4 regions of the Peribacillus muralis genome follow, and region 3 is predicted to be linked to each of the others. Evidence: riboswitches for the same ligand, from Rfam matches in the RefSeq annotation. Region 3 holds a riboswitch; each other region holds the start of a gene.
What was found. A riboswitch is a leader RNA that binds a small molecule or an ion and turns the genes downstream of it on or off. The one in region 3 is predicted to bind S-adenosylmethionine.

Region 1 (7,579 bases), 1.3 Mb from region 3:
CAAGATTTGTCTCCATGAACAACAAGCACTTTACGTATATTTGCTTTATTCAGTTTTGCTTCCAGTGTATCGAGAATACTAGCCATGCAGGCATAGTAGGAGGGGCCGCTGCGTACTTCCAGTAAGGTATTCATCGTTATTTCTCCTTCATGTAAAGGGCCTGTTCCCTAAAAAAGGGACGCAGGCCTCGAAATTATGTTTGGGTCGATCACTTCATCCATTCTGGTTTTCCGAAGCCGATGAATTTGCTATCGATCACTTTTTCAAACTCGGCGGACTTCACTACTTCTTTAATATCTTTTGCAAATTGAGCGTCTACATCCTTTGTATTCACGGCAACAACGTTTCGATACAAATCTGGCATGTTTTCCAATACAAGGGCATCCTCAAGCTTCATTTTAGCAGCAAGTGCGAAGTTCCCTGGCACCGCTGATAGGTCAACACTTTCAGTTGCCCGGGGCAATTGGGCGGATTCCAATGGTTTGAATTGGATATTTTTAGGGTTTTTTGTTACATCTTTTTCAGATATTTTTAAAGGGTCTACATCTGGGTCGACTTCAATCAACTTTTCATCCACCAATACTTTAAGTGCACGAGCGAGGTTGACGGGGTCATTGGGCAATGCCAAGGATGAGCCGTCTTTTATTTCTTTCAATGACTTATATTTGCTCGAATAAATTCCCATTGGTGCTGTAGGAACGATGATAAGGTCAGAGAGTTTTAATTTATTTTCTTTAGCGAAGTTATCCATATACACTTTATGCTGGAAAAGGTTTGCGTCGATCGAGTCGTTGCCAAGCGCCTTATTCGGCTGGATATAATCGGTGAATTCAACGATTTCCACTTTGTAGCCGAGATCTTCCAGACCTGGTTTGATGGCCTCATTGACCATATCGGCATATGGTCCGGTGGTCGCCCCGATCTTCAATTCTTTTTTGTCTTCTGTTTTTGTGGATGCATTGTCGCTTCCGCAAGCCGTCAAGCCAAGGGCAAGGGCACAGACTGATAATAACGAAGCAATTTTTTTCATTTTGAATTCCTCCTGGATCTATAGTATGAATCATTAATAAATGAAAGGTTCTATCGTTTGTTTACTAAGTAAGAAGCTTTGTCACCAAGCATTTGGATGATTTGTACAAGGCAGATCAATACGACGATCGTCGTGATCATGACCGTATTGTCATAGCGGTAATATCCAAACCTGATGGCCAGGTCACCAATCCCGCCTCCCCCGATCGTTCCTGCCATAGCCGAATAACCGATAAGTGAAATGGTCGTTAATGTAAGCCCTTGGATGATACCCGGCTTAGCCTCTGGCAGAAGGACATCTTTAATGATCATCCATGGCGTGGCACCAACGGCAATTGCCGCTTCAATCACTCCTTTGTCTATTTCACGCAATGCTGATTCAACAATCCTTGCAAAAAAAGGTATCGCCGAAACGGAGAGGGATACGGAGGCCGCCCTTGGCCCTATCGTCGACCCCGTAAGGAAATCCGTTAAAGGAAGGAGGGCGACCAAGAGAATGATGAATGGGATGGACCGGACAATATTGACTACGAAGCCAAGAGAACGATTCACGACACTATTTTCGAAGAACAAGTTCCTGGTTGTCGTAAACAGTAATACACCCAGCGGTAAGCCGATAAGGAGAGCAACCGCCAGAGAAACAGCCACCATGTAAATCGTTTCAATGAATGCTTTATTAAGGTCAGGCAGGATATGGATGATGGATTCAAGCAGTGACATGTTTTAGCACCTCCACAGAGCTGGAACGATTCTTTATATAGGTCAATGCTGAATGAATCTCAGCAGCTTCGCCAATCAATTCAATGATCAATATCCCTAAAGGTACATCCTGAATATATTCAATTTTCCCATGAAGGATATTACCCTTTACCGAATAAGCTTGAAGGGTATCCGAGAGAATCGATTCACCTGCCGTTTGCCCTTCGAATTGAATCTTTATGATCGTTCCTTTACTTTCTTCAATCAAATGTGAGGGAAGCTCAAATTCCAGTACACTGCCAATGAATTTTTTCGTTAACTCCTTTTTAGGTTGTGAAAATATTTCATAAACGGAACCCTCTTCTATTACCCGCCCATCCTGCATGACCGCGACCCTGTGGCACAGTTCCTTGACGACTTCCATTTCATGTGTAATCAACACAATGGTGATGCCAAGTTCGCGACTGATTTTCTTCAGTAACTGTAATATGGCCTTAGTCGTAGTAGGATCAAGGGCTGAAGTCGCCTCATCGCATAGCAATACAGACGGATCATTGGCTAAGGCACGGGCAATTCCGACCCGCTGCTTCTGGCCGCCGCTAAGCTGGGCCGGATAGACATCCTTTTTATCACTGAGCCCTACAATATCCAACAGTTGTAAAACACGTAACTTGATGGCTCCCTTCGATTGGTGCGCTGCCTTCAAGGCAAAAGCTACATTTTCAAAAACGGTTTTGGAGCTGACAAGGGAAAAATGCTGAAATATCATGCCGATTTTTTGACGTTGCTTCCGAAGCTCTTTGCTGGATAGAGATGTTAAGTCAATCCCGTCAATGATGATATGTCCTCCTGTGGGACGTTCAAGCAAATTCAAGCAACGAAGTAATGAGCTTTTTCCTGCTCCGCTGTAGCCGACAATCCCATATACTTCTCCTTTTTGAATGGTTAAAGATACGTTATCCACTCCGATAACTCGGTTTTTCTTCGATATGTATTCCTTCCTGACTGAACGGATTTCAATCATGAGCCTGCCCCCTTATACATAAAAAAAACTGCCTCTATCATTCAGAAAGAGGCAGCGAAATTATATCTCGTCTTATCTTTCAGAATGCAATCATCCTGCAGGAAGTGGCACCGTTCCCGATTGGGGCGGTTGCCGGACATCACAGGGCCTGATCCCTCCGTCACTCTTGATAAGTAAATTATTATTTTGGAATATTTCAAGTTTTTTAATATATTCTATACTATTGGTTATTCACCTCATTGTCAATGAATTCTGTGATTTTGGAATAATTTTTTTGCTTGTTTCATTATTCTTTGTCAAATGGGGGGAATGGTAGTACATTTATTGTAACAAATAGAAAAAACTTGGATTATGACTATCTTATACAGTGAAGGATGTGCAGCTTCATGATTGAAGTTAAAACGGTAAATGATGTAGTTTGTGTGTACGGAACTCCGGGGGCCGTCAATTCGGGGATGAGCGTTTATGTTTTTCTAACGGATGGTCTTTTGATTGATACGGGCGCACAAAGTTTATTGGACGGATTGATCCCATTCTATGAGACCGCCGATTTTGATTCGGTGGCCCTTACGCATTATCATGAGGACCATACGGGAGGCGCGGCCTGGATACAGGAGCATAAAAAGGTCCCGATATTCATTCATCCGATGTCGGTTGAAGCATGTGCGAAGGATGCTGAATATCCGGCTTATCGCAAAATGTTTTGGGGGCGGCGGGATGCTTTCAAAGCAGAGCCGCTTGGTATGGCCGTTCATTCCCGGAGCCAAACATGGGAGCCGATTTACACCCCCGGTCATGCGCATGACCATATGGTGTATCTGAATCGCAGTACGGGCATGCTTTTTTCAGGCGATCTCTTCGTCACTCCCAAAACAAAACTAGTTCTGCGGGAAGAGTCCGTTCCCGTCCTCATTAATTCCATAAAAAGCTTGCTTCAATATGACTTTGGCGAGATGTTTTGCTGCCATGCAGGTCATGTTCCGAACGGAAAGGAAATGTTCCGGAAAAAACTCGATTATTTGGAAAACCTCCGTGGAGAAATTTTGCTTTTGCATAATCAAGGACTCTCTGTTCAGGAAATCCAGGATACCTTATTACCCAACCGTTATCCTCTTATTGAAATATCAGAGCATGAATGGGATTCGGAGCATATCATTACGTCGATTTTGAAAGAAAATGTCCTGAAGGGAAGCAACATATAAACAAATAGCCGGACAAACTGTTCAGGATGTTTTTCCGGATTAAACGTGAAATATCTTAAAGCATAAATGCTGGTTCTAGTTTTTTAACTACTTGCTGCGGTTTCTTTTTTGTAACCTCAATGGTGTGAACATCCTAAGTGGAATGGCTGGAACCAAAGAACTGAAAACGAGATGATCGATCATCTCCGCGGGCCCTGATTGTAATCCAGGAAATAATTTGATACATTTATATGGAAAACTAAATTAGTCTAGAAATGGGTGCGGATAAGAAATCTTCTATTTATTCGCTTAATAGGGAAGCCGGTTAAAATCCGGCGCTGTCCCGCAACTGTAAATGTGAGCGATTCGATTGATGCCACTGTTTTCTGCAATAGGAAATGGGAAGGTTCGAAAAGCGATGATCATGAGCCAGGATACCTGCCTGTTTTTAGCACATCATCAAATGCCTACGAGGATAGGAGATGTTACGTGCGAAAATTGGCAAAAGCATGCTTTTCATTTTAAAAAATGGAAAAAACATGTTTGTTTTTTGTTATGTTTCGTTTCGTTGCGCTCAAACAACTTCCTTCCGGGAAGTTGTTTTTTATTTTTTAAGGGGGAATACATATGTTTGGAACGGTTGAATTTTTCACGGATAATCTTAAAGTTCAGGTTATGTACAATTTTTCGGGGGGAGATACGGTTTCTTTAAGCGAAAAACGTATCAATCTCACAAGGGAAATCAATGGTCAAGCAAAAAGTCCAGCTGAAAAGGAAGCGTTTTCGCGTAATCTGGAAATCGCCTACGAAAGGGTGATCCATGAAATGTTTGGAGGGGCAGAGGAGGTACTGTTCGAAAAAGAGCTCTCCTAAAAGAGAGCCCTAGACATATGGTCGTCTATTTATTGATGTTAGGATCTGTCTCGTCATACAAATCATGTGCTTCTTCAATGTTCCGGAGGTCAGCGGCCTCATATACATTTCCGCCTGCCAATCCTTCATTGATGTACCGATCGATATCGAGGAAGGCGGAGTCCCTTCCATCATATTCGCTATCCTTTAAAAAAGTCATTTTTTCTTTATCCAAAATAAATCCCTCCTTGCCTTTTCATTAGTTTAGGCAAAGTAGGGATTTTTATTCCTTTTTGGATTTTCCTAAAAACAGGTTGGGCAATACGGTTTATTCATAAACATGATAGACCATTAAATCATGTATCATGGTTTTGAGCTTCGGTTCATCTTCTTTTGTAGGTGGATTGGCTGTCCACTCGATGGTTCCATCTTTATGATATAAGGCTTGAATCGATAGTCTGTTGAAATAAAATGAAATTTTCCATCCTGGCAGATTCTTATGCAGGGGTGCCCATTGAAAATGACTAATCATATGTATTACCTCCATATTTGCTGTCTCACATTACATTATAATGGAAAACGGCAGCAGGAGGTGTTATTTTATTAACCGGTTGGAAAAAGTTAATTCTATGAAAAGGTTTTTTAAATGTAAAAGCCGATTAGCTTCTATATCGGTTTCGTCGAACTGCATGGGTTTGGAGTTGACCTCGTAAATGAATAGAGAGCCCGATTCGTCTTCACCGATATCAATTGAAAACTCTCCGAGAAAGCCCAATTTTTTTGAAAGGATTTCTCCGCATTTTTGGGCGATTTTTGCCAATCTTAAATTCAGTTTTCTTGATTGCAGGCTCTGATAAGGATAAAGCTTGCCACCACGCGGTGTATGTGTAGTGATTTCCTGTGTTTGTGACATCCTTACAGCTTTGCCGGTTATTTTATAAAATCCTTTTTCATAATGGACGAGGACCCTGTAATCGTAACGATGACCATGAAGTTTTTTTGGTGCGATCGCCTGCTGAGCGAGGTAATTTCTTTTTAATAAGTCTTTCTTTTTTGCTTCCCAGAAAGAATCGAAGTTCGAGAAAGATTCGCCAAGTTTTAGGCTGTTGAACAAAAGTGTATCATCCGGATTTTTGCAGATGGTATAAATACCCTTTCCTTGGCTTCCTTTACAAGGTTTTAAATAGATATGTCGGTGTGCATCAAGGAATGATTCCAGGCAATCGCGAGTTTTCAGTCTCGTTGTTGCCGGGAGGTGCTGGATGAGGGAACCATCTTCAACCAAAGTTTCGTACATTACATATTTATCTAGGAAACCCGGGTTGAATATGTTCACACTATGCTCATTAAAATGGTTCATGAGCGATTGAAATTCTGCAGAAGCCTCATAGGACCTCAAGGGAATACGATTATAGACAATGTCTGGAAGCGGCAGCTTGCATTCAATCCACCTGTCTGCACTGGAAGAAAAAACATACCCTATCATTGAACCGGAAGTAAGGGCTTTTCCTGTGAAGACATAGGTTAAAATTCCATGTTGGAAAAGATACAATGATAAATCCCGAAAAAGGGACAAGTTACCGCCCAAACCTGTTTCCTTTTTGGGATTGAACGAAGTCAGTATTCCAACAACAAGCACCCGTCTGCCGGGGAATTCGGTTATTGGATATAGAATTTGCCCTGAAAGAGCTTGTTTGTAGCTTATTTCTTCTTTGTCAGCTCCGGCAAAAAGCACTGCATCCTTTTGGTCAAGACACCAAGCCTCCGAGGTATTATCATAAAAGATATTCATCGCTGCACACTGATGGCATTTGTAATCGTCTGTTCAGTCAAATAAATGGCGTAATCGAGGCTGAGCTTTCTTGTCAACAACTCAAATTCCTTTAGTTTGGGATGGGAGAAGATGGAGCGTCCTGGCTTTGAATTCGCTTCGAACATCCAAACCTGCCCTTTTTTATCCAGTCCAAAATCGAATCCGATTTCTGCTATGATGCCATCGAGGTGCTTTTCGATGCTGTCGCTCAATATGAGTGCTGCTTCAGACAGCTTGCGCTCCACTTCTTTAGCCTCATCGTCATCACCAAACAGTTCCGCAACCGTTTTGATGACCCCGCCGCCTTTAATATGGGTCGTGACACTACCGGCTCCCGCTACTTTGGCGGCAATGGCGGTTACCTGCCAAACTCCATTACTGTCCTTGTTCGTATGCACCCGGAAGTCGACTGGGCGCTTTTCTGATCGAATGAGCGAGATGCCCTGCTGAACGATGAGGTTCTCCAGCGGCCGATCATTAAATAGGTGCTTGACGATCGATTCCAGTGTGGAGAATTTTTGTAATTTATTTTCCTTCGCTTCATTTGTATAGCGGCAATAATAAACATTTTCATGCTTATCATATAGAATCTGATGAATGCCAAGGCCGAGGCTGCCATGAATTGGTTTAATATAAACTTGACGGTAATGGGAAAGAAGCGTTTCTATAACGGATATTGATTGAAATGGATATGTTTCTGGCAAATATGGCAGTGCGCGCTCATCTGCACATAATCTTTCATTAACGTCCCATTTATTGAAAAATCCCGGATTGAACCATGGGATGGTATAGTCCCTTTGGAATTTCTGTTTCACTTCTTTAGGACCGTCACGGTTTTCGGTCAACCGATTGGGAAGCCGATCATAGATGACGTTTGGAAAAGGAAATTCATGAATGTGCCAATCATCGTTCTCGAACACATAACCCCTGATTGTTTCTTCTTCCCAATTGATGACATTCTCTCCAAAAACGAAGGGGATG
Region 2 (7,579 bases), 240 kb from region 3:
ATCAGCTGCCTTATACACTCTTGCAGCTAAATTCGGGCGACAAGCTTTATCGGTGTTGACCATCTCCGATCATATTTTAACTGGTGAGGAAACGTCGTCCGAGGAACGTCAGTCAACATTTAACGAAATGGTTGAGGTGGCCCTGGAAGCAGCTATACAAGACTGATACAGGAGTGTGAAGGTCTGGCGGGTGGCCAGGAATAAATGTGGCTGTATATATGCTGGTCCTGATACGGTCTCATTTATTCCTTGGCATCCGCATTTTTAATGCAACGGAAGATAGAAGAGACGCTGGCACGGGCGGATCCCCTCTATCTATACAATTGAGAGCACTTGAAAAACACACGGAAGGTAAATTGTTATTTTTGATAACTAATATTTTTCGATTGGCTTCAAAGCTGATAAAATGGAAACAAATCGTTACATATTTGTCATGAAGAATGAAAGTGGTGAGGCATCAGTGGAAGAAGAAAATCAAGAACAGCCGAAAGAGGCAGGGAAATTCATTAAAGTAAAGAAGTTTACGTTCATTATGGGGATTTTCTTACTCATATTTCTAACTGCAGGGATTACTACGATAGCCTTGACTTTTGGAGATGAAAAAGTGGAATCACTGGCACCGGATAAACATTCGGAATTCGAAAAGCTGTTTTCTACATACGACACGATAAAGGGTAATTACTATAAGGATATTGATGAAGACAAGCTCGTTGATGGTGCGATCAATGGCATGATCAAATCCTTGGATGATCCGTACTCTGCTTATATGGATAAAAAGGAAGCCTCGAGTTTTCATGAGAGCATCTCATCTTCCTTTGAAGGAATTGGTGCCGAGATACAAGAGCAGGATGGACACATAGCGGTCGTCTCACCGATAAAAGGGTCTCCAGCAGAAAAAGCGGGGATAAAACCGAATGATATCGTCTTAAGTGTGGATGGTAAAAGCGTAAAAGGGCTAAGCTCTTCAGAAGCTGTCCTTAAAATCAGGGGAGAAAAGGGAACGAAAGTGAAATTGACCATCTCAAGAGCAGGTGAGACGGACCCGATTGAATTCACGATCAAACGTGACACGATTCCAATTGAAACCGTTTATGCCGAAATGCTTGATGATGGTGTCGCAAAAATTCAAGTGACCAGCTTTTCCGAACATACGGTCGATGAGTTGAAAACGTCGCTTGAAGAAATGTCCAAAAAAGATATGAAGGGCCTGGTTTTGGACTTGCGTGGAAACCCAGGAGGACTGCTTGATCAAGCGATAGATATGGCAAGCCTGTTCATACCGAACGGGGAAGTGGTTCTTCAAGTTGAGAATCGCAGCGGTAAAAAAGAAGTGTATAAATCGAATAATGACGGTGCGTTGAAGAAGGTGCCGGTTGTCGTGTTGATCGATGATGGTAGTGCAAGCGCATCGGAAATCGTTGCAGCAGCCGTCCGTGAATCTGCTGACATTCCTTTGGTAGGCGTTAAATCATTTGGTAAAGGAACTGTACAGACTGCCGAAGACTTCGATGATGGCTCAAACTTCAAATACACGGCAGCTAAATGGTTGACTCCTGACGGAAATTGGATCCATAAAAAAGGGATCAAGCCGGATATTGAGGTGAAGCTTCCTGATTATGCAAGCCTTCCGTACATTTCGCCGGATAAGGAATTGAAAGCTTCAGATTCCTCCAGTGAAGTGAAAGCGGCAGAAAAGATGCTCAAGGAAGCCGGACATGATCCAGGTAAGATAGATGGATTCTTTGATGAAGATACCACGAATGCGGTCAAAGCATTCCAGAGGGATCAAAAAATCAAAGAAACTGGGATCATTAAAGATGATACAACCGTGAAATTGATGCAGGTTATCCGGGATAAAATCCTCGAAAACGATACTCAATTGAAAAAAGCGGTAGAGGTAGTGAAAAAAGATATTAAGTAAACGGAAGAAGCCTTTCAGTAAAGTGTATCCTGAAAAGGACATTTTAAAAAAGGGCAACTTGAAAGAGATGCTGTCTGTATATTACAGGCGGCATCTCTTTCATTTTACAGTCTTGGAGGGCTGTACTAAGCACGGTTCATTGCACCCTCCCCGCAAGAACATGTATATGGAATTCCAATTGTCCACCGTTTTGTGGTGATGTATCCAGACCATTTCATTCCACTTTGCCTGTAATCGACGTTACAAGCCCTTTTGTCCGAGTTTAAAGGATTTTAGCATATTTGTATTTCAGCAATAAAACCTAGACAGCTTGCTTAACTTAATGATCCTTGAATTCTTATTCAATTAACCAGCTCTTATAATGAAATAGTTCATTCTTTAAATTAAATAATGTTCCAAAGCCGCTGCAGGCTTTGAGGCAAGTGTACAGCTCATCAAGCCTTGGAGGAGAAATCAATCACACCCCCATTTCCTTGGTGAATAGCAGCGAAAACGTTATGGGCATGTCCATTTATCGAACGAGGAGGATTATTCAGCTGTCCTACTTTATCAATTTTTTGCGTCGTTTTTCATTTGTTCTTAGTATTCTTGAGTGAATGTCCATGCTCGCGTCAGTCAATCTCCTATTCTCACCTTCAAATAATGGTGTAAATAAGTGTAGCCATTGCCATACAATCCCTCAAAAATCCTGGAAGCAATCGAGATGCTAGCTTCAACTTGAAGCTGAGTTGTTTGGAACGAAGTTTTTTTGTCGTTTAATGCATATTTAACCATTTTAAGGTAAAGATAGGAGTAATTTTCCGATGAGGTGAGGTAATGAAACAAAAGGTACTGTACATATATCTATTGGTCTTGATTTTGGCAGGATGCACCTATGCCCCTTTACCGAAACAAAATGGAAATGCAAGTACGGATAAAAAAGTAACCGATGAAAGTAACCACGGAGACGCGAAAACATTCCTGTTAATTGGTGCTGATTCCAGAGGGGAGAAAAAATCGCGAGCGGACGCGATCATGATAGCCAGATATTTTCCTGAACGGGGGAAGCTAAAGCTCGCTTCGATCATGCGTGACAGCTATGTTAAAATCCCAGGCGATCATCCTCAATACAATAAGATAAATGCAGCATATTATTACGGCGGAAAGGAATTGCTTAAGAAAACAATAGATGAAGCCTTTGGTGTCAAAATCGATCATGTAGCCGTAATTGATTTTCAGGGATTTGTGAAGATGGTGGACTTGCTTGCCCCTGAGGGGGTGGTGGTGGACGTGGATCAGAAAATCATTGATGATATGAGCATCCAAGCAAGTATAGGTAAAAATGTTTTACATGGTGAGGAGCTATTGAAATATGTCCGCTTTAGACATGATGATGAAAGCGATTTCGGAAGGGTGGACAGGCAGCAAGGTGTACTGCTTCAATTAAAGAATGGATTTATCGATCAAATCTCCTCCCTTGAAGGCGTTGTAGCCCTTCCAAGCATAATTGAACAAGGTCTCTCCTACCTGGATACCGATATTGGGCTGAAAACGATATTGGAGATGGGTCCCAAAGCCGTCTTCCAGGCATCGGACACCGTGGAAACGTTGAGGATTCCTGTCGAAGGAAGCTTTAAAGATGCTGAATACCCCGAGATCGGTGCTGTGCTGGAAATGGATGAAACGAAAAATAAGCGAGCGCTTCAAGCGTTCTTTTCAAAGTAGGGTGGATGACTATTCCATTCGTAATGAAAACCGTCATCTGATTTCAATATTCAGTAATGGACCTCGCAAGAATAAATGAAAAAGTTCTCCATAAAACGAGCATGGATGTAACATCCAGCTCGTTTATTAAGTTACCAATAATGAAGGAAAACTTCACTTCACAAAATTCGGGATGTTATGGGCGAATTCCGGTGTAATGATGCCGTTTTCAGTGATGATACCAGTAATGAGATGATGGGGCGTAACGTCAAAGGCAGGATTGAATGTGCTGACGTCTTCCGGGGCGACCCTGATGCCTTGAATATAGGTGATTTCGGCTCCATCTCGTTCTTCAATTGGAATGGAAGCACCCGATTCGAGAGAGAGGTCGAAGGTGCTTGATGGAGCCGCCACATAAAATGGTATCCCGAAGTGCTTGGCTAAGATGGCCAAGCCCAATGTCCCTATTTTATTGGCTGTATCTCCATTTGCTGCAATGCGGTCGGCCCCGACTATAATGGCATCGATTTCCTTTTGGTGTATCGTATGGGCCGCCATGTTATCAGAGATCAAGGTGACGTCAACCCCTGCTTGCATCAGTTCCCAAGCGGTCAATCGCGCACCCTGCAGAACAGGTCTGGTTTCACAGGCATACACTTTCAGCGGGAAATTCCGTTCTTTAGCAAGGTGGAACGGAGCCAGGGCTGTTCCATAGCGGGCAGTGGCAATTCCACCGGCGTTGCAATGCGTTAATACGGAATCCCCTTTTTCGAATAGCGATAAGCCATGCTCCCCGATTTTCCTGCACATTTCTTCGTCTTCCGCAAAGATGGCCTTAGCCTCGAAAACAAGTGCTTCCTTGGCAGCTGATATGCTCTGGGCCTCCTGCAAAATATTCTTCATTCTCTTCAATGCCCAAAAAAGATTGACGGCAGTGGGCCTTGAAGAGGCGAGCCTCTCGATATGTTCCGTTACATTTTTTTTGAAATCGGCTAAATCCGTTGCAGCTTCCTGCTTGGCACCAAGTGCCACCCCGAATGCAGCGGTCAGTCCAATCGCTGGAGCGCCGCGTACCTTCAATGTCAGGATGCTGTCATAAACATCCTCGACTGAATGAAGATGAATAAACTCAGTGATGGCAGGAAGGGCTTGTTGATTCAATAATGTGATATGGGTATTTTCCCATTGTACCGAATATGGTAATGGTGCTAACGTCGTCACGTGCAGGTCTCCTTTTAGATGGGTGAATAAGAAGTCAGCGTTTGTTGCTTTACCAAATCAATGACCGCTGGAACATCTAATTCTTCCCGTTTTTTTATTAACAAAGCACCGAGGTTCAATGTCGCCGTTTTGGCTGCGATTTTCGTTTCTTTATCTTCCATGACATTTAAATCAGCGACATGAGAGAGGCCGATGGTTCTTCTAATCAGTTCACAGCCGGCAAAACCGAATGCATCCCGCTTGAATTTAGTCAGTAAATAGGGGAGATAGCCAGTCACATGGCGGAACGGACTTTTATTCTGGGTGTTCCAAAGTTCCGTATATGTTTTTTCGAATGACCGCCAAAATTGATCGAGATGTGTAAAAATTTCTTCTTTTCCCGCTACATTTCGAGTGACCGCCTGAAAGAGGAGGTTGGCGGTGTATTGACCAAGATCAAAACCGACTGGTCCATAAAAAGCGAATTCAGGATCGATTACTTTTGTTTCGGTTTCACTTGCAAAGATGCTTCCTGTATGTAAATCTCCATGGAGCAAGGCTTCCTGTTCGGTTTCAAAGCTTTGTTTCAGTTTAGCCACTTCCAGTATCACTTCTTGATCATCCCAAATCGTTTTGGCGGCATCCGTCAATTCCACCTCGAAATCACCAGGCAGCTCTTCGAAAAAAGGATCGGTGAAAATAAAGACTTCCGTAATTTTGCAGAGCTCCGGATTCGTGAAGTGCCGTGCCACTTCTTTCTTTGCGGAGGGCTCCAAATGATAATCGGAAGTGTAAAAGGACGTCTTCGCAACATACTCCCCAATATGCTGCGAAAGCAATGGAAACGGATCGCCATCAATAAAACCGCTTCTGACAATTTTTAGGTGTGATAAGTCTTCCATGACCGTGATGGCTAGCTGTTCATCCGAATAATAGACTTGCGGTACGAATTCGGGGCAATAGCTTCGGAAATGGATAAGGGCATTCGCTTCAATGGCAGCCCTTTTCAATGTCAGCGGCCAGCTTTCGCCAAGCACCTTGGCATAAGGGACCGCTTGCTTGATGATTATCCCTTTATTCGTGGCCGTGTCTGTTATATGGAACACATAATTCAAGTTACCATCACCAATTTCTTTACAGCTTAAATTGGCATCGGCATCTACAAGCCCCAATTTTTTTGCAAGGATAATGGCCGTTACGCTTGTCAATCTTTTGAAATTCGAATGGTTTTGAGTCATTTCTTTCCCCTCCATTAAAAATAAGAATAAAAAAGCCTCTTTCATATAGAAAGAGGCAGAAGTATTAGCTTCGGACCTCTCATCTCCCAGAAAAGTGTTTTCTGGTGGAATTGGCACCGTGCTCTGCGGATTTTGCAATCCGGCGGTGTATCCGCCCCATTTCACAATGGTATTACAGTCGGTTGCTGGGCTTCATAGGGCCTTAATCCCTCAGCCTGCTCTTGATAAGAGTTTATATGTTTTCTGAAATTTTAATCTTCGGGAAAATGATATCAATCTTTTAAATAGTTTGTCAATGGCAAATTAATAATAATCAGGACGGCGATCTTCGAATACCGGTATTTTGCTGCGAGCGCTCGATACTTCGGTGAAGTCCAAGGTGCCTGTCAACAGTTCGCTTTCCTCACCGGCCTCACTTACGATACGGCCCCAAGGGTCAATGATCATGGAGTGACCGGCAAATACATTGTTGACATCCGATCCTGAACGGTTAACGGCTACAACATAGGCCTGGTTTTCGATGGCACGGCTGATCAATAAGCTCCTCCAGTGATCAAGTCTAGGCTTCGGCCATTCTGCGGTAACGAACAGAACTTCTGCCCCGCGAGCGGAATGGGCACGCTGCCACTCCGGAAAGCGAATGTCATAACAAATGAAACCAGCACATATTTTGTCATCAAGTGTAAATAAACCATCATTCTCGCCTGGCTGCAGGAAATGATGTTCATCCATTAACTGAAATAAGTGAAGCTTATCATATTCTTTAACGAGGTTTCCGTTTTTATCGATGATGATCATCGTGTTATATATGCCTTTGTGCGTTTTTTTGGCGATGGACCCGCCAACGATATGGATTTGGTGCTTTCGCGCCATATTTTTTATAAATCCGATCGTCTTTTCGGCTTCTACATCACCAATCTCATTCAATCTGGTCAAGTCATAGCCCGTAGTCCATAGCTCTGGTAAAATTACGATATCGGCCGCTGCGTTTACGGCCTTCTCCACCCATTGTTCAGCATGCTGATAATTGATATCCGGTTGTCCGAAGGCAATATCCATCTGGATACAAGCTATTTTCCATTTCATCAATAAAAACCTCCATAAGTAAAAAATGCTTTACAAGACTATGATAAACATATATCATTTGTGACTAGAATTTCAAGAAATTTCAGAGAAGGTGAATAAATGTTGCAATTCGAAAAATCGAAGCAGCTTCAGGAACTCCCCAAGCAGTTTTTTGCTTCATTGGTCGCAAAGGTCAATGCGATTACTGCGCAAGGGCATGACGTGATTAACCTGGGTCAAGGGAATCCCGATCAACCGACGCCTGAGCATATCGTGAAAAGGTTACAAACAGCAGCTGAAAAAACGATCAACCATAAATATTCGCCGTTCAGGGGACATCAATATTTAAAAGATGCTGCAGCTTCCTTTTATGAACGGGAATATGGCGTCAAGCTCGATCCAAAAAGTGAAATAGCCATTCTTTTTGGCGGTAAGGCAGGACTTGTCGAATTGCCGCAGTGTTTATTGAATC
Region 3 (7,579 bases):
TTCATTTAGTTCCCGCCTTATTGATTTTTAATTGCTGAACCCATTAAATTGTTGGAAACTGACACTTTCAATGCGGTCAACTATTTTTTATACTAAATAACAAATCTAAAAAATGCAAATATTAGGAGGAATCATTGTGGAAAAATTATTAGGAACTGAAACAGTTAAAAGAGGAATGGCACAAATGCAAAAGGGTGGCGTAATCATGGACGTCATCAATGCGGAACAAGCAAAAATCGCTGAAGCATCTGGTGCCGTTGCCGTTATGGCATTGGAACGGGTCCCTTCCGATATTCGGGCAGCTGGGGGCGTTGCAAGAATGGCCGATCCAAGAATTGTTGAGGAAGTAATGAATGCCGTATCCATCCCAGTCATGGCCAAGGCGAGAATTGGTCATATTGTTGAATCGAGAATCTTGGAATCAATGGGTGTGGATTATATTGATGAAAGTGAAGTGCTGACTCCTGCAGATGAGGAATATCATATTTTAAAGAGTGAATTCACAGTTCCTTTCGTTTGCGGCTGCCGTGATTTAGGCGAAGCTGCTCGTAGGATTGGCGAAGGTGCATCAATGCTTCGTACAAAAGGAGAGCCAGGTACTGGAAATATAGTGGAAGCTGTTCGCCATATGAGAAAGGTACAGTCCCAAATCCGTAAGGTAAGTATAATGAGTGACGACGAATTGATGACGGAAGCGAAAAATATAGGTGCTCCATTTGAGATTTTAAGAGAAATCAAGCGGACAGGAAAATTGCCTGTTGTCAACTTTGCCGCTGGCGGAATCGCTACACCAGCTGATGCTGCATTGATGATGGAATTAGGGGCAGATGGCGTATTCGTAGGTTCTGGCATTTTCAAATCGGAAAATCCTGAAAAATTCGCATCGGCAATCGTTCAAGCTACTACATATTTTACGGATTACGAATTAATAGGCCGTTTGTCAAAAGAGTTAGGCAGTGCAATGAAAGGAATCGATATTTCTAAGCTGGCTCCAGCAGAACGTATGCAGGAACGTGGTTGGTAAGATGATAACGATCGGTGTCTTAGGATTACAGGGAGCAATTGAAGAACACTTGAACCAAATCGATTCAGCCGGTGCGCAAGCATTAATCGTAAAAAAACCATCACAGTTAAGCGAAATCGATGGCTTGATCATACCTGGCGGGGAAAGTACGACGATGAGAAAGCTTATGGATCGCTATGGCTTTATGGGTCCAATCAAAACATTCTTTGACCAAAAAAAACCGATTTTCGGTACTTGTGCGGGAATGGTATTGGCGGCCAATCGTTTGTCTGGCGATGAAAAGGCTTATCTTGAATTGATGGATATTTCCGTGAAAAGAAACGGATTTGGCCGTCAACGTGATAGCTTTGAGGCGAACTTATCGATCAATGGAATGGAAGAACCATTCAAAGCCGTTTTCATCCGTGCTCCATATGCTGTTGGAGCTGGGGTGGATGTGGAGATTTTGGCTGAATATGATAATAAAGTCGTCGCTGCAAGACAGGAACATGTCCTTGTCAGTGCTTTTCATCCGGAATTAACGGGTGATGATCGTTTTATGCGACTTTTTATAGATATGGTAAAAGCATCCTTGAAAGAGGCAGATTTGAAAATCGGTTAAAAAGCAGCTGTCACTATCGAGTCCAGAATATAGACAAACTCATTTCATAGAGTTTGTCTATATTTTTTTAACCCTATAAATTATTGGCACGACCTTTTTCACGATTATGTCGAATTGATTTTCACTGAAGCAATCGCTCTTCACGATCCGCACTGAAAAACGCATTATTCCATTCGTTCAGGTTTTATATAGATAGGTACGTTCGATTTCGTTGGAATAAACGAAAATAAACAACAACTGGCCAAGGGTTGTAAGTTGACTTCTATTTTTCAGACTATTACGATAAAATTAAATAACAGATAATACATGAAGGAAAGTGCAAGTTTGGAAATAAGATAATAGGAGGAAATGTACATGAGCGAAATTGTCATATTATCAGGAAGTCCTGCAATTCCATCAAGAACGGACATTTCACTGAAACATATTCAATCATTAGTTGAGAAAGAGGGCTTTGCCACAGCATATTATTCAATTACCGAATTTTCAGCAGATGATTTGTTCCAAGGCCTTTATAACAGCGAAGAAATTTTAAAGCTTGCAGAAAAGATTTCTAAAGCGAGGGGAATCATCATTGGATCACCTGTATATAAAGCATCCTACACGGGTGTATTGAAAGCATTGATTGATTTGCTGCCGGAAAATGCGTTTAAGGGAAAACCGGTGCTTCCGATTATGATCGGGGGGAGCCACAGGCATTTATTGGCGATTGATTATGCACTAAAGCCGTTAATTTCCATCTTAAAAGGCGAGCCATTGCAAGGCATTTATTTCGTTGATAAGGAAATAGATAAAACAACTCCAGAAAACCCGATTCATGATGTGAACCTGGTCGATCGCGTCCAAGGTCAAGTTCAGGAATTTGTAGAGGCAATTCAATTAAGAAATGTGTCACTCTGATTCCGTTTCTTGCATAGCTAATTCATTCAATTGCAGATCATCCATAAATGCAAGCATGTAGGACATGGACAAAAAAATAGAAAATGAATATCGTGTATAATAATTACAATTCATCCATTTAATTAATCCAAGTTGTTTTATAAGAAAACTCCATTGACAAGGATTGAATATATGGTAATATTTAAAATAATAAAACTTATCCAGAGCGACGGAGGGAATTGGCCCTTTGAAGTCCAGCAACCTGCATGATGTATGCAAGGTGCTACATCCAACAAAATGGTTCACCATTTTGGAAGATAAGGTAATGGTTATTTACCTTGAAATCTTTCCATTATGGAAAGATTTTTGTTTTTTATAAAAATTTTGAATAATCCATAACAATGTAAGGTTGAGTGGAATTATATAAATTTAAGAAAATTAAATGAGTGGTCGATTTTCTTAAAGGAGGAACTATTTTGGATAAAGAGAATCAGCTTGAGGAAATATTTGAAAGACTTCAAGAAATGCTTCATTCAATGAAGTATGGATCCATCACACTTGTTGTCCAAGATGGTAAAATCATTCAAATGGAAAGAAATGAAAAGCTTAGAATTAAATAAGACAGCTGCTGACTAGAAAAACTAGAGGCGTGTTTAACTAATATAAAGAGAATATTGGTTAAATTCGTCTCTTTTTCCTAGAATTAAAGATACAGTGGGTTCCGATCACCTGTTACTCCAGCCATTGATACGCAAGCAAGTTTTAGAGGGGGCTATAAGGTTGGTTGCATTAATTAAATACGAAAATTTCAATTGTGATTCTTTACCGGTCTTTCCTGAAGATAGTGAGACAAAAGGGGCTTTGGAGGTACTGAAATGGGCTAATGAAGAATACGGGAATAAGCTCATATATGCGTGTAGCTTTGGGATAGAAGGCATCGTGCTTACGGATTTACTGGCAAAGGTGAACCCTGCGGCCAAAATCGTTTTCCTCGATACGGATGTCCATTTTGAGGAAACGTATCAATTGATCGATCAAGTGAAAAAAAAATATCCGGACCTTTCAATAGAGATGAAGAAACCTGCTTTGACGCTGGAGGAACAAGCTTCGGAATATGGAGACGAATTATGGCTAAGTGACTCTAATAAGTGTTGTCATATCCGTAAAATCACTCCACTTACTGAGGTGCTTTCGACGGCAACGGCTTGGCTGTCTGGGCTGAGACGCGAGCAATCCGAAACAAGGGCCGCAACCGAGTACATCAATAGAGATAATAAGTTCCAATCAATTAAGATTTGTCCGCTAATCCATTGGACATGGAAGGACGTTTGGCGGTATGCACATAAAAATGGACTGCCATATAATATCCTGCATGATAACGGTTATCCGAGTATTGGCTGTAAGACCTGCACTTCAGCTGCCATTAATGCGGATGATTTACGCTCAGGACGCTGGCAAGGCGCTCAAAAAACGGAATGCGGCTTGCATTTATCCTAAATAAATAGAAAACATAGGGGGAAATTAGCATGACAAACAGTCTGCCTCACGGAGGAACTTTAATCGATCTTTGGGAACCAACATATGATACTGGTAAAATAAAAAATTCAGTCGAAATTGATGCGATTGCCTTAAGTGACCTTGAGTTGATAGGGACGGGCGCATATAGCCCGATAAAAGGCTTTTTCACAAAAAGAGACTACGAGGCTGTTGTCAAAACTATGAGACTGAGCAGCGGCCATGTTTGGAGCATACCGATTACACTGCCATTATCGGAATCGTCAGCAAAGACCCTTACTATCGGAGAGGAAGTAAAGCTTACGCATGAGGGGGAAACATACGGCGTCCTTACTGTTTCCGATATCTTCACTCCAGATAAAACATTGGAAGCGACGTTGGTTTATCAGACGGATGACGAGAAGCATCCAGGGGTGAAAAATTTATATGAACGTGGAAATGTATATGCCGGCGGTGAAATAAAATTGGTCAAAAGGATTGAACGTTCCCTATTTCATGCTCATTATTTGGATCCTGTCGAGACGAGGGAAGCTTTTGCAGCGAAGGGGTGGAAAACGGTTGTCGGATTCCAGACCAGGAACCCAGTCCACCGTGCCCATGAATATATCCAAAAGACAGCTTTGGAAATCGTCGACGGTCTATTCTTGAATCCGCTTGTAGGTGCCACTAAATCTGATGACATTCCGGCTGATGTTCGAATGGAGAGCTATAAGGTGCTTCTTGAAAAATATTATCCCGAGAATCGGGTCTCCCTTGCCGTTTTCCCTGCCGCGATGCGATATGCAGGACCGAGGGAAGCCATTTTCCATGCGATGGTACGTAAAAACTATGGCTGTACCCATTTTATTGTCGGCCGTGATCATGCTGGGGTTGGCGATTATTATGGCACTTATGATGCGCAAAAAATCTTCGGGAATTTTAATGCGGATGAGCTAGGGATTACCCTGTTATTTTTCGAACATAGTTTTTATTGCAAAGCTTGCGGTAATATGGCATCAGCCAAAACTTGTCCGCATGACAAGGAGGATCATGTAATCCTTTCCGGAACGAAGGTAAGGGAAATGCTGCGAAATGGTGAAATTCCTCCAGCTACATTTAGCCGTAAAGAAGTCATTGAGGTGTTGATCGAAGGGCTAAAAAAGAATGAAGTTTTTAACTGATTGGTAAAAATATGAAGAAGTGCAGTAAGAGGGGGAGCATAATGAGTAAAAACACAAATGTAACATGGCATGAATCGTCATTGACCAAGGAACTGCGCCGGAAGCAGAACGGACATGAGAGCACGGTCCTATGGTTTACGGGCCTGTCGGGATCAGGGAAATCAACGATTGCAAATGCAGTTGCCAAAGAGCTGTATAACCGGAATATACGCAGTTATGTGTTGGATGGGGACAATATCCGCCATGGATTAAATAAAGATTTAGGATTTTCAGAAGAAGATCGAACGGAGAATATTAGGCGAATAGGCGAAGTTTCCAAGCTTTTTGTCGATAGCGGGCAGTTCGTATTGACCGCCTTCATATCACCCTTCCGCGCAGACCGCAAGATTGTGCGGGATTTGCTTGCAGAAGGGGAGTTCATTGAAGTATACATAAAGTGCCCCATCGAGGAGTGCGAGGTCCGCGACCCTAAAGGTCTCTACGACAAGGCACGTAAAGGAATCATCAAAGACTTTACGGGTATCGACTCTCCATACGAAGAGCCTGAACAGCCGGAAATCATTCTAGAGTCCAACCGGTACAGTGTAGAAGAGTGCGTCGAACAAGTAATCAGCTTTTTGACAGCAAAGAGAGCGATTTGATCAAGGAGGAAAAATCAATGGTATACGAGAAACTTTGGTCGGAGAATCCTTTGATCGCTAAAAATAAAACCGAAATAAGGAAATTGGAAAAAGACGGGCTCGCCATTTTTGACGATATTGCCCATTATGCTGCTAATGGATTTGAATCGATTCCTAAAGAGGAATGGGATATGTTCAAATGGGCCGGCCTTTACTTGCAACGTCCCAAAGAAGCGGGTTACTGGATGATGCGTGTCGTCATACCCGGTGGTATCGTGACTTATGATCAACAAATCGCACTAGCGAACATCGCTAAAGATTACGGCCGCGGAGTATATGATATCACCACTCGTCAAGCAATCCAATTTCATTGGCTGACGATAGAGCAAATCCCGGATATTTTGGCCCGCTTAGATCGGGTTGGATTGACTACCGCCGGTGCTTGTGGTGACATTACCCGAAATATCATCGGGAATGCGCTGGCGGGGATTGACCGTGATGAACTTTTTGATACACGTGAAGTCCTTTATGCTGCGTTTGAATATTTCCGCTTCAATGAAGATTATTCTAACCTTCCAAGGAAATATAAGATGTCAATAAGTTCGAATATTCACAATGCTTCGAATGCTGAAATCAATTGCGTATCGTTCAATCCTGCAACCAAGGAAATAGATGGCAAAACAGAGGCTGGCTTTCATGTAAAAGTAGGTGGAGGATTATCCTCCGTCCCGATGCTCGCTGAGGAGCTTGATTTGTTTATTTTACCTGAAAGGACCGTTGAGGTTGCAGCGGCAATCACGACGATATTCCGTGATTTTGGCTACCGTGAAAAACGTCACCGCTCACGTTTGAAATTCCTTGTCGCTGATTGGGGTCCTGAACAATTTCTGGAAAAACTGCTGGAATACACGGGACCGCTTCCCGAAAAGGGAAAAAGTGCAGTGCGGGGCTGGAATGCTGGTTATTTTTACGGGGTCCATCAACAAAAACAACCAGGACTCCATTACGTAGGTGTCAACATTCCAGTTGGACGCCTAACTCCGGAAGAAGTGATCGAGTTTGCCGAGCTGGCAAAGAATTATGGGAATGGTGAGATCCGTTACTGTAACTCACAGAATCTAATCCTTCCAAATGTTCCGGAAGCCAAACTTGAGGAATTGAAGCAGGAATCCATCTTTGAAAGGTTTCCGTACCAGCCGAAAAAATTCATAGGTTATTCCGTTTCTTGTACTGGCATTGAATATTGCAACCTGGCTCTCGTGGAAACCAAAAACAGGATGAGAGCCATTTCTGAAAGGCTGGATAGGGAACTGGTTCTTGATGTACCGGTTAGGATGCATATGGTAGGCTGTCCCAATAACTGTGGTCAACGGGCGATTGCCGAAATAGGGCTCCAGGGCATAAAGATGAAAAACCAGGATAAAAAAATGGTCGAAGCTTTTGAAATTTACGTAGGCGGTACATTGAATGAAGGCGGGAAGTTCAATGAAAAGCTTAAAGGGAAAGTGGAAGCTGAACAACTTTACCATGTGTTGAAAGAGCTCATTCTATTTTTCAAGCAGGCGAAGCTTGCAGCAGAAACCTTCCTCGAGTTTGTGGAAAGGGTAGGAAAAGTGGAGTTGCAAACCAAGCTTGACGATATTTTGGCAGAAGTGGCCATTTAATGGGAGATGTAAGCACTCTATGAATCTATACCGTTTTGAAGTCACAATCGATGATGACCCAATCCATGTCGTCATTGTTGCCGATTCTGATGAAAAAGCTTTTCAGCTTGTTGATGTAG
Region 4 (7,579 bases), 1.1 Mb from region 3:
CTCCAGCGGCCTTCTTCAGGATGTGCATTCAATTGTTCATCCGTTAGCCCGTTGACTGCATTCAGAAGTTCTTCCCTTATTTTTTCATTTTCAATCATTTTTAGCATCTCCTCTTATCAGCCTGATTAATCTCCAATAATTATTTCATGTTCTATAGTAGTGTGTAAAATAATAACACTCATGAAAAAGACAGAGCCGATAAAAAGTTGTCTATTTTTTGAAAACCTCTATGATAGTCATGAAGGTTACATTCATATAACACATTGTATAAATAGGAGTGATCATTATGAGCGGGGGACATATTCCATTCAGCCACAAGGGGCGCAGCCCAATCAATGCTGCACCTTCTAAAGGGAGCATATGGATAATGCTTCAACAAATGTTCAATCGGGTCCCATCCAAATGGAAGTTTAGCTTTTTGATAATAAGTTTGATGCTATTGATTTCTTTAATTGAATTTTCCATACCCCAGCTAACCCAGTATACGATCGATGAGGTCATCCCGAAAAAAAAATATGACTCGCTAATCTGGATTGGTGCAGGTATTCTTGGCGCTGCCCTATTATTGGCTTTATTGAACTACTTAAACAGCTACGTCGTTTCCAAGGTTGGACAAAAGGCAATCCTGGATATCAGGAATAGCATGTATGACCATATTCAAAGGCTTGATATGAAATTCTTTGATAAAAACCGGACAGGTGACTTAATGTCCAGGTTGACCAATGATGTTAATTTGCTGCAGCAGCTCATCTCATCCAGCATGCTTCAAGTCGTGACGGACACCGTGACCTTCCTCGCCGTTGCCGTTTATATGCTTTTCATTAATTGGCAGCTAACCGCCGTCCTTCTGGTGACATTCCCTTTCATGTTTTATATCACAAGGGTGTTCGGGAAACGGATAAGACTGTCATTTCGATCTGTGCAAAGCTCAGCAGGAGATGTCAGCAATCAGTTGCAGGATTCGATCTCAGGAATGAGGCTCATTCAATCTTTTACAAATGAAGAATTTGAATCGGCACGGTTTGCCGAGCGGAATCATGAAAATATGGTGGCTAACATTAAATCCGTCCGGCTTCGCTCGATGTTCAGTCCTATAATTGACTTAATGAACAATATTGGTCTTGTCGCTGTGATTGTGTTCGGGGCTTGGCAGGTGATGGAAGGCAAATTTACGATTGGCTTGATAGTCGCCTTCCTCGCCTATTTAAGATTGCTGCAGAGTCCAGTTCGCAACTTCAGTCGGGTAATCAGCATTGTCCAGCAATCTGCTGCAGCCTTTGAGAGGATAACTGAAATATTGGATACAAAACCAGAAATAATCGACAAGGCTGCAGCCACTGAGCTCCCTTCAATAAAAGAGAAAATCGATTTTCAATTGGTGGATTTTGCTTATGACCAAGGTGTGCCTGTGCTATGCAACCTAAATCTAACCATGAAGGCTGGACAAGTAACCGCCCTGGTCGGCTCATCAGGTGCAGGAAAATCGACCATAACGAGCCTTCTGATCCGGTTTTATGACCCACAGCAGGGGAGGATCACAATGGATGGCCACGATATCCGTGATGTGACGTTGAAGTCCTTACGTAGCCAAATGGGGATCGTTTCACAGGATATCATTTTATTTAATGGGACCATCCGCGAAAATATCGTATATGGAATGCTTGATGCTTACGATGAAAAAATCATTGAATCAGCTAAAGCAGCACATGCACATGACTTTATCCGTTCCTTACCGGATGGGTATGATTCTCAAATTGGAGAACGAGGTGTCAAGCTTTCCGGCGGGCAAAAGCAGCGCATCGCCATTGCCAGAGCACTATTGAAAAATCCGCGAATCATCATTCTCGATGAAGCCACGGCGGCATTGGATACTGAATCAGAGCATTTAATTCAGGAAGCACTTTCACGTTTGATGATCAACCGAACTTCAATCGTCATTGCCCATAGATTATCAACCATTCAAAAGGCAGATCAAATCATCGTTCTCGAAAAGGGAAACGTTCAGGAAAAAGGAACACATGAACAGTTATTGCGAAGTAACGGCAGATACAAGCAACTTCATGATCTGCAGTTCCCCCAATTAAAAGCTAAAACTTGATATGCCCCTTATGCAAAAATGCACAGAAAGGCTTCTGTGCATTTTTGTTTCACTTAAAATCGTAACTTGCCAATATCCGATTTGTAATCAGCTTATACCCTTTTTCATTCGGATGAATCGTATCACTGAAATATTCGGCTTTCTTTTTCTTTTTAAATAAATCATCGGTAGGAATGAATACCATCCTTTTATCATGTTGCACTACTTTCTTTATTGATTGGTTATAATCCTGTATGTGTTTTTCAATTTTACGGTTGTCACTTATCGGGTTATACAGACCCACTACCAGTATATCAGCCTGATCATTTCCCTTTAGAAGTGTCGAAGTAATCTGTTTTAGATGCCTGATATATTCTTGCTTGCCCTCATTGATTTTCCGATCGTTTATTTTCTTCAAGTCCCCGCCGTTGCTATTGATGAAGTCATTCGTGCCAATATAAACGATGAAAGTGTCCGCTTTATCCAATTTAGTATGGATGCGGTAATCATCAAGCTGTTTGATGACGCCATCCGTTTCCTGCCCTTTGATGCCATAATTCCAAAAGCTAACCTTCTGTTCTGTCTCAGGATTGTTCAATTCATCCTTTAGGCCTTCTACATAACCTTCCCCATGCTTATCTCCTTTACCATAAGTTAAAGAATCGCCAAAAGCCATGACCCTTTGCATCTTGTCCGACTCCGCAGCTTGAAATTCAAATGCTACAAAACAAATAACTAGTACAATCATTAGTAGACCTGTTAATTTTTTCATTTATTTCTCCTTTTATCTTTTTCTAAGAAGTGTTTTATATGTTAAATACCCAAAAATCAGCATTCGTAACAATAAAAATGCACTGGCAGATAAAGAGGAGAAAGTGTATGATAATATAAAACTTTCAGATGATTTGGTTATATACACATTTCATTAACAAATTTATGAAATGGGCACTTCTGGATGTTGAAAAAAGTAATGGATTGGAGAGTAGATGATGAACGAGTACATACAATTCAGAGAGGCTGAATTATCGGATTTGCCTAAAATTGTGGAAATATATAATTCGACAATTGCCTCAAGAATGGTCACTGCAGATACGGACCCGATAACTGTACAATCGAGGGTTAATTGGTTTGAGGAGCATAATTCAGAAAGTAGACCGCTATTTGTCATTACTTTAGAAGGAGAAACTGCAGGATGGATGAGCTTTCAATCTTTCTACGGACGGCCTGCCTATAATTCCACAGCAGAGATCAGCATCTATATCGATGATTATTTCCGGGGAAAAGGAATCGGACGGGTTTCGATTCAAAAGGCTATTGAAGTAAGCCCGAAATTAGGGGTAAAGACTCTATTAGGATTCATATTTGCTCACAATATACCTAGCATGAAGCTCTTTTCCAAATTTGGTTTCGAAGAATGGGCACACTTACCTCAAGTTGCCGAGCTGGATGGCATTGAACGGGATTTAGTCATCCTTGGTAAACGCATTGATGGATAATCATTAACTTAAAAGCTATTGCCTTAGGCAATAGTCTTTTTATTTTCACGAAGAAGTCCATCAACCTAATTGAACCAGAGTATTTAAAAATACCTATACACTTTCTGAAGAGAAAAATATTCAGCTTCCCTTGTCTTTGTTAACGCATTTAACAGGGTGTCCAATTCTTGACTTGCTTGAATCGTCAGTAGACTGTTTATACCGAAATTCTCCGCCAATTCAATCATCTCTTGCCTTTTTTCTTCTATTATTTCAGGGGTTATCTTTCGGGAAAACAATTTATATACACCTCCCATAAATTCAATATTTTTACACTATAATCATAATGAAATTCATAGTTAAAATCAACTATTTACTTGTTGCGAAATTGTGTTTCCACACCCGTTAAATGTGACAAATTACTCATGACTTTTTCAAATGTGTATTTTTTGTGACACCCGCTCTTAAGACGTCAAAAAAGCATTCACCCATGTACACTGTGAATGCTTTTGCCATTTATATTTTATTTCATTATGACGAAATGATAGCCTTACCTCTTGCTATGTCATCCACTCTGTAGGAGATTCACTATCAGTCCTATTTATAACGATCTTATATTCATCTTCCAAAACTTTTAAAGGGGCATCATAAAGGTGCCTTTCATCAGAGGTTTTGTATACTCCTTTCGCCAATAGCTCCTCTATCAGCAACGCCTTTCTCTGCTCGATACCCTTGAATATTTCTGCCATGTAAATGGCTCCTTTCCTTGTCCGCTTATAGCCTAAGCTGTCTTTACAAGTCTCATTTTCACCAAATTATATATACCTTTTCTATTATGTCCTTAAACGCTATTTTGCAAAAATAAAAGCCTCTTCAATTAAAGAAGAGGCTGACAGGGTCCGGACGGCTCTTCTTATCTTCCAAGCAAACGCTTGTTGGATGTAGCACAGTTCCCAATACGGGTCTGCTGCCGAGGTTTCATAGGGCCAAGTCCCTCCACCTCTCTGGATAAGAATTCAATTATATAAATGATGTGAACATAATAATATCCCAATAATTCACAAAAGTCAATTACCTGTTTCCCCGCTTTTTTTCTCTCTCCCCCTTCAAAGCCGGGTTGCATTTTCTTGGCTTTCTGATATGATGTCAGTAATTACATACAACACACACCACTAGGGGAGTCTTTTTAAGACTGAGATGGAAGTCATTCCGGACCCTTTGAACCTGAACCGGCTCATACCGGCGGAGGAAAGTGGATGATATAGGTCCATTCCTTATATCCATCTGCCCCGTTCCGTTATTCAGGAACGGGGTTTTATTTTGGCAGTAAACATTTCCATACATTTTAAGGGGGATACGATGAAGCATACTAAATCAAAAACCTTCAGTGACAGACTTCATGAAAGTGCAAAGGAAATCTGGAAAAGGAACCATTCACATCCCTTTGTCCAAGCGATCGGGAACGGAACGCTTCCTGAGCATAAATTCGCTTATTACTTAAAGCAAGACTATATCTATTTGATGGATTATTCCAAGCTTTTCGCTTTAGGAGTCATTAAAGCGCATAATGTTGAAACCATGGCAAAATTTGCGGAAATCTTGAATGAAACGATTCAGATTGAAATGGATATCCATAGGCAATATGCCTTGGAATTCGGAATCACCTCCAAGCAATTGGAGGATACCGAGCCTACTCCCACCACACTTGCCTATTCAGGTTATATGCTAAATGCAGCCCAGCATGGGACACTGGCCGACCTGATTGCCTGTCTCCTTCCATGCGCTTGGGATTATTATGAAATCGGCTTGCTTTTAAAAGAACGAAACGGTAAAGACTTGGACAATAATCGCTATTCGAAATGGATTGAATCCTATTCCTCCCCAGAATTTGGTGAAGCGCACAAGTGGCTGATAACCTTATTGGAGGAATTGACGGAAGGTATGCCCGAAAAGGAACTGCAGCGATTGGAAAAGCACTTCTTGGTTACATCCCGCTATGAATATTTATTCTGGGATATGGTTCAAAATGAGCAGGATTGGCCGTTATAGGTCGTAGACATGATGTTTAGCCCAATTAAAAAAATGACGCTGACGGCAATGATCACGGCCATAACGACTTTAACAAGCTCCTTTCTATTCATCCCGGTAGGATTTGTGAAAGCTTTTCCGATTCAACACCTGGCCAATATCCTGACTGCCGTTTTACTCGGTCCTGCTTATGCGGTAACACAAGCTTTCCTAGTTTCCTTGATTAGAAACATATCTGGCACAGGTTCAATTTTCGCCTTTCCGGGCAGCATGTTCGGTGCCCTCTTGGCTGCTTTCCTTTATCGCAGGACACAACGCTTGACATTCGCATGTATTGGGGAAGTGACGGGGACCGGCATTCTAGGTTCACTTGCCTGCTATCCGATCGCGGCCCTGCTATTGGGCGAAAAGGCGACTCTTTTTGGTATGTTGCCTGCTTTTTTGCTCAGTTCATTTTCAGGTGCCATTTTCGCTTTCATTTTATTGAAAATATTATTAAAAAATGATTATATGAAGGGGTTTTTTCATGAAAAAAGCACTAACCATCGCAGGCTCTGACTCTGGGGGAGGCGCCGGGATACAAGCCGATATCAAAACATTTTCTGCACACGGTGTTTTTGGAATGTCCGTCATCACGGCCGTTACTGCACAAAACACAATGGAAGTACGTTCCGTGCAGGCGATCGACACTGCAATCATCACTGATCAAATTGCAGCCATTTTTGAAGATATACACGTCGATGCAGTAAAAATAGGCATGCTTGGTTCAAAAGAAATCGTCGAAACAGTCGCTGATTCCTTAACTGCCTTTTCACCTGCCATCGCTATCCTAGATCCAGTCATGATTTCCAAAAGCGGCCACCATTTGCTGGACGAACGAGCCGTTACTGCCCTAAAAGCGAAATTACTTCCGCTTGCAACACTTGTCACCCCTAATGTACCAGAGGCCGAGGTTCTTACTGGCTTATCGATCCGAACCGAGCAAGATTTTTACAAGGCATGCCTTTCCTTGACAGAATTAGGGTCAAATGCCGTTTTACTCAAAGGAGGACATGCAGAGGGGAACCCAAACGACCTTTTTTATGACGGGACGAACTTTCACTGGATCAAGGGAGAAAGGATCGATACAAAAAACACTCACGGTACAGGCTGTACCCTCTCCTCCGCGATTACATCCAACATGGCAAATGGACTATCGCTGCGAGAGTCGATTGAACAGGCTAAGCTCTATATTTCTGAAGCGATACGCAATAGCTTTTCAATAGGTGCAGGACATGGGCCTGTCCATCATTTTCATTCATTTTCAAAAAAAGAGCGGAGTGAATCCCTATGAAACTTTCAATAGCTGACTTGTTTGAAAAAGTAAGAGAAAGAAAACCACTTGTTCACCAAATCACCAACTTTGTTACGGTCAACGACTGTGCGAACGCCACGCTCGCCATCGGTGGATCGCCTGTTATGACATCCAGTCCTAAAGAAGTGAAAGATATGGTCAGTTTAGCAGATGCCTTGGTCCTGAACTTCGGGACAATTGATGAAAGATCCCTGGAGGCCATGGAGATAGCCGGCAGGACGGCGAATTCCAGGAATATCCCTGTCATATTGGATCCAGTGGGAGTTGGGGCCACACCCTATCGAACAGAGAAAGCAAATGAGCTACTGAAGAAGGTCTCCTTCCAGGTCATCCGCGGAAATGCGAGCGAGATCCAGCGTTTGATAGGTGGGGAAATCGTAACACGAGGAGTGGACTCAGAGGAACTTGAGATAAGCAATGCAGAGCTTGCCGCATCTGCAGCAAACCTCCTGGATAGCATCATCGTGGTCAGCGGGGCAATCGATGCTGTTAGCAATGGAAAACATACGACCGTTATTGATAATGGAAACATCCTTTTAACGAATGTAACAGGCACTGGTTGCATGGCTACCGCTCTTATCGGCGCTTTTACCGGCGTCACGGATGACTATTATGCTGCAGCTGTTGCCGGGATTTCGACGATGA

Region 1: it holds a riboswitch for S-adenosylmethionine, as region 3 does, so the genes downstream of both, ABE28_RS05555 (methionine ABC transporter ATP-binding protein) here and ABE28_RS12095 (YezD family protein) in region 3, are expected to answer to the same signal.
Region 2: it holds a riboswitch for S-adenosylmethionine, as region 3 does, so the genes downstream of both, mtnK (S-methyl-5-thioribose kinase) here and ABE28_RS12095 (YezD family protein) in region 3, are expected to answer to the same signal.
Region 4: it holds a riboswitch for S-adenosylmethionine, as region 3 does, so the genes downstream of both, ABE28_RS06625 (Fur-regulated basic protein FbpA) here and ABE28_RS12095 (YezD family protein) in region 3, are expected to answer to the same signal.

Annotation. Positions count from the first base shown of each region.
Region 1 covers NZ_CP017080.1:1,163,947-1,171,525, forward strand. The annotation lists gene ABE28_RS05540 (iron-containing alcohol dehydrogenase family protein) at 1-134, opposite strand, end outside; gene ABE28_RS05545 (MetQ/NlpA family ABC transporter substrate-binding protein) at 209-1,030, opposite strand; gene ABE28_RS05550 (methionine ABC transporter permease) at 1,081-1,749, opposite strand; gene ABE28_RS05555 (methionine ABC transporter ATP-binding protein) at 1,736-2,752, opposite strand; SAM riboswitch class I at 2,822-2,928, opposite strand; gene ABE28_RS05560 (MBL fold metallo-hydrolase) at 3,139-3,954, shown strand; cobalamin riboswitch at 4,194-4,393, shown strand; gene ABE28_RS05565 (hypothetical protein) at 4,561-4,806, shown strand; gene ABE28_RS05570 (hypothetical protein) at 4,832-5,020, opposite strand; gene ABE28_RS05575 (YheE family protein) at 5,114-5,317, opposite strand; gene ABE28_RS05580 (YheC/YheD family endospore coat-associated protein) at 5,381-6,577, opposite strand; gene ABE28_RS05585 (YheC/YheD family endospore coat-associated protein) at 6,574-7,579, opposite strand, start outside.
Region 2 covers NZ_CP017080.1:2,718,886-2,726,464, reverse strand. The annotation lists gene deoD (purine-nucleoside phosphorylase) at 1-166, shown strand, start outside; gene ABE28_RS13175 (lmo1851 family serine protease) at 407-1,921, shown strand; gene ABE28_RS13170 (LCP family protein) at 2,738-3,625, shown strand; gene mtnA (S-methyl-5-thioribose-1-phosphate isomerase) at 3,779-4,825, opposite strand; gene mtnK (S-methyl-5-thioribose kinase) at 4,840-6,042, opposite strand; SAM riboswitch class I at 6,119-6,273, opposite strand; gene ABE28_RS13155 (carbon-nitrogen family hydrolase) at 6,346-7,128, opposite strand; gene ABE28_RS13150 (pyridoxal phosphate-dependent aminotransferase) at 7,228-7,579, shown strand, end outside.
Region 3 covers NZ_CP017080.1:2,483,233-2,490,811, reverse strand. The annotation lists gene pdxR (MocR-like pyridoxine biosynthesis transcription factor PdxR) at 1-5, opposite strand, end outside; gene pdxS (pyridoxal 5'-phosphate synthase lyase subunit PdxS) at 113-1,024, shown strand; gene pdxT (pyridoxal 5'-phosphate synthase glutaminase subunit PdxT) at 1,026-1,625, shown strand; gene ssuE (NADPH-dependent FMN reductase) at 1,980-2,522, shown strand; SAM riboswitch class I at 2,716-2,825, shown strand; gene ABE28_RS12095 (YezD family protein) at 2,978-3,121, shown strand; gene ABE28_RS12090 (phosphoadenylyl-sulfate reductase) at 3,294-3,998, shown strand; gene sat (sulfate adenylyltransferase) at 4,028-5,176, shown strand; gene cysC (adenylyl-sulfate kinase) at 5,218-5,817, shown strand; gene ABE28_RS12075 (nitrite/sulfite reductase) at 5,835-7,460, shown strand; gene ABE28_RS12070 (DUF3906 family protein) at 7,480-7,579, shown strand, end outside.
Region 4 covers NZ_CP017080.1:1,377,120-1,384,698, reverse strand. The annotation lists gene ABE28_RS06650 (DinB family protein) at 1-98, opposite strand, end outside; gene ABE28_RS06645 (ABC transporter ATP-binding protein) at 287-2,098, shown strand; gene ABE28_RS06640 (DUF459 domain-containing protein) at 2,148-2,849, opposite strand; gene ABE28_RS06635 (GNAT family N-acetyltransferase) at 3,067-3,573, shown strand; gene ABE28_RS06630 (aspartyl-phosphate phosphatase Spo0E family protein) at 3,657-3,851, opposite strand; gene ABE28_RS06625 (Fur-regulated basic protein FbpA) at 4,113-4,301, opposite strand; SAM riboswitch class I at 4,463-4,567, opposite strand; TPP riboswitch at 4,717-4,820, shown strand; gene tenA (thiaminase II) at 4,912-5,601, shown strand; gene thiW (energy coupling factor transporter S component ThiW) at 5,611-6,138, shown strand; gene thiD (bifunctional hydroxymethylpyrimidine kinase/phosphomethylpyrimidine kinase) at 6,107-6,913, shown strand; gene thiM (hydroxyethylthiazole kinase) at 6,910-7,579, shown strand, end outside.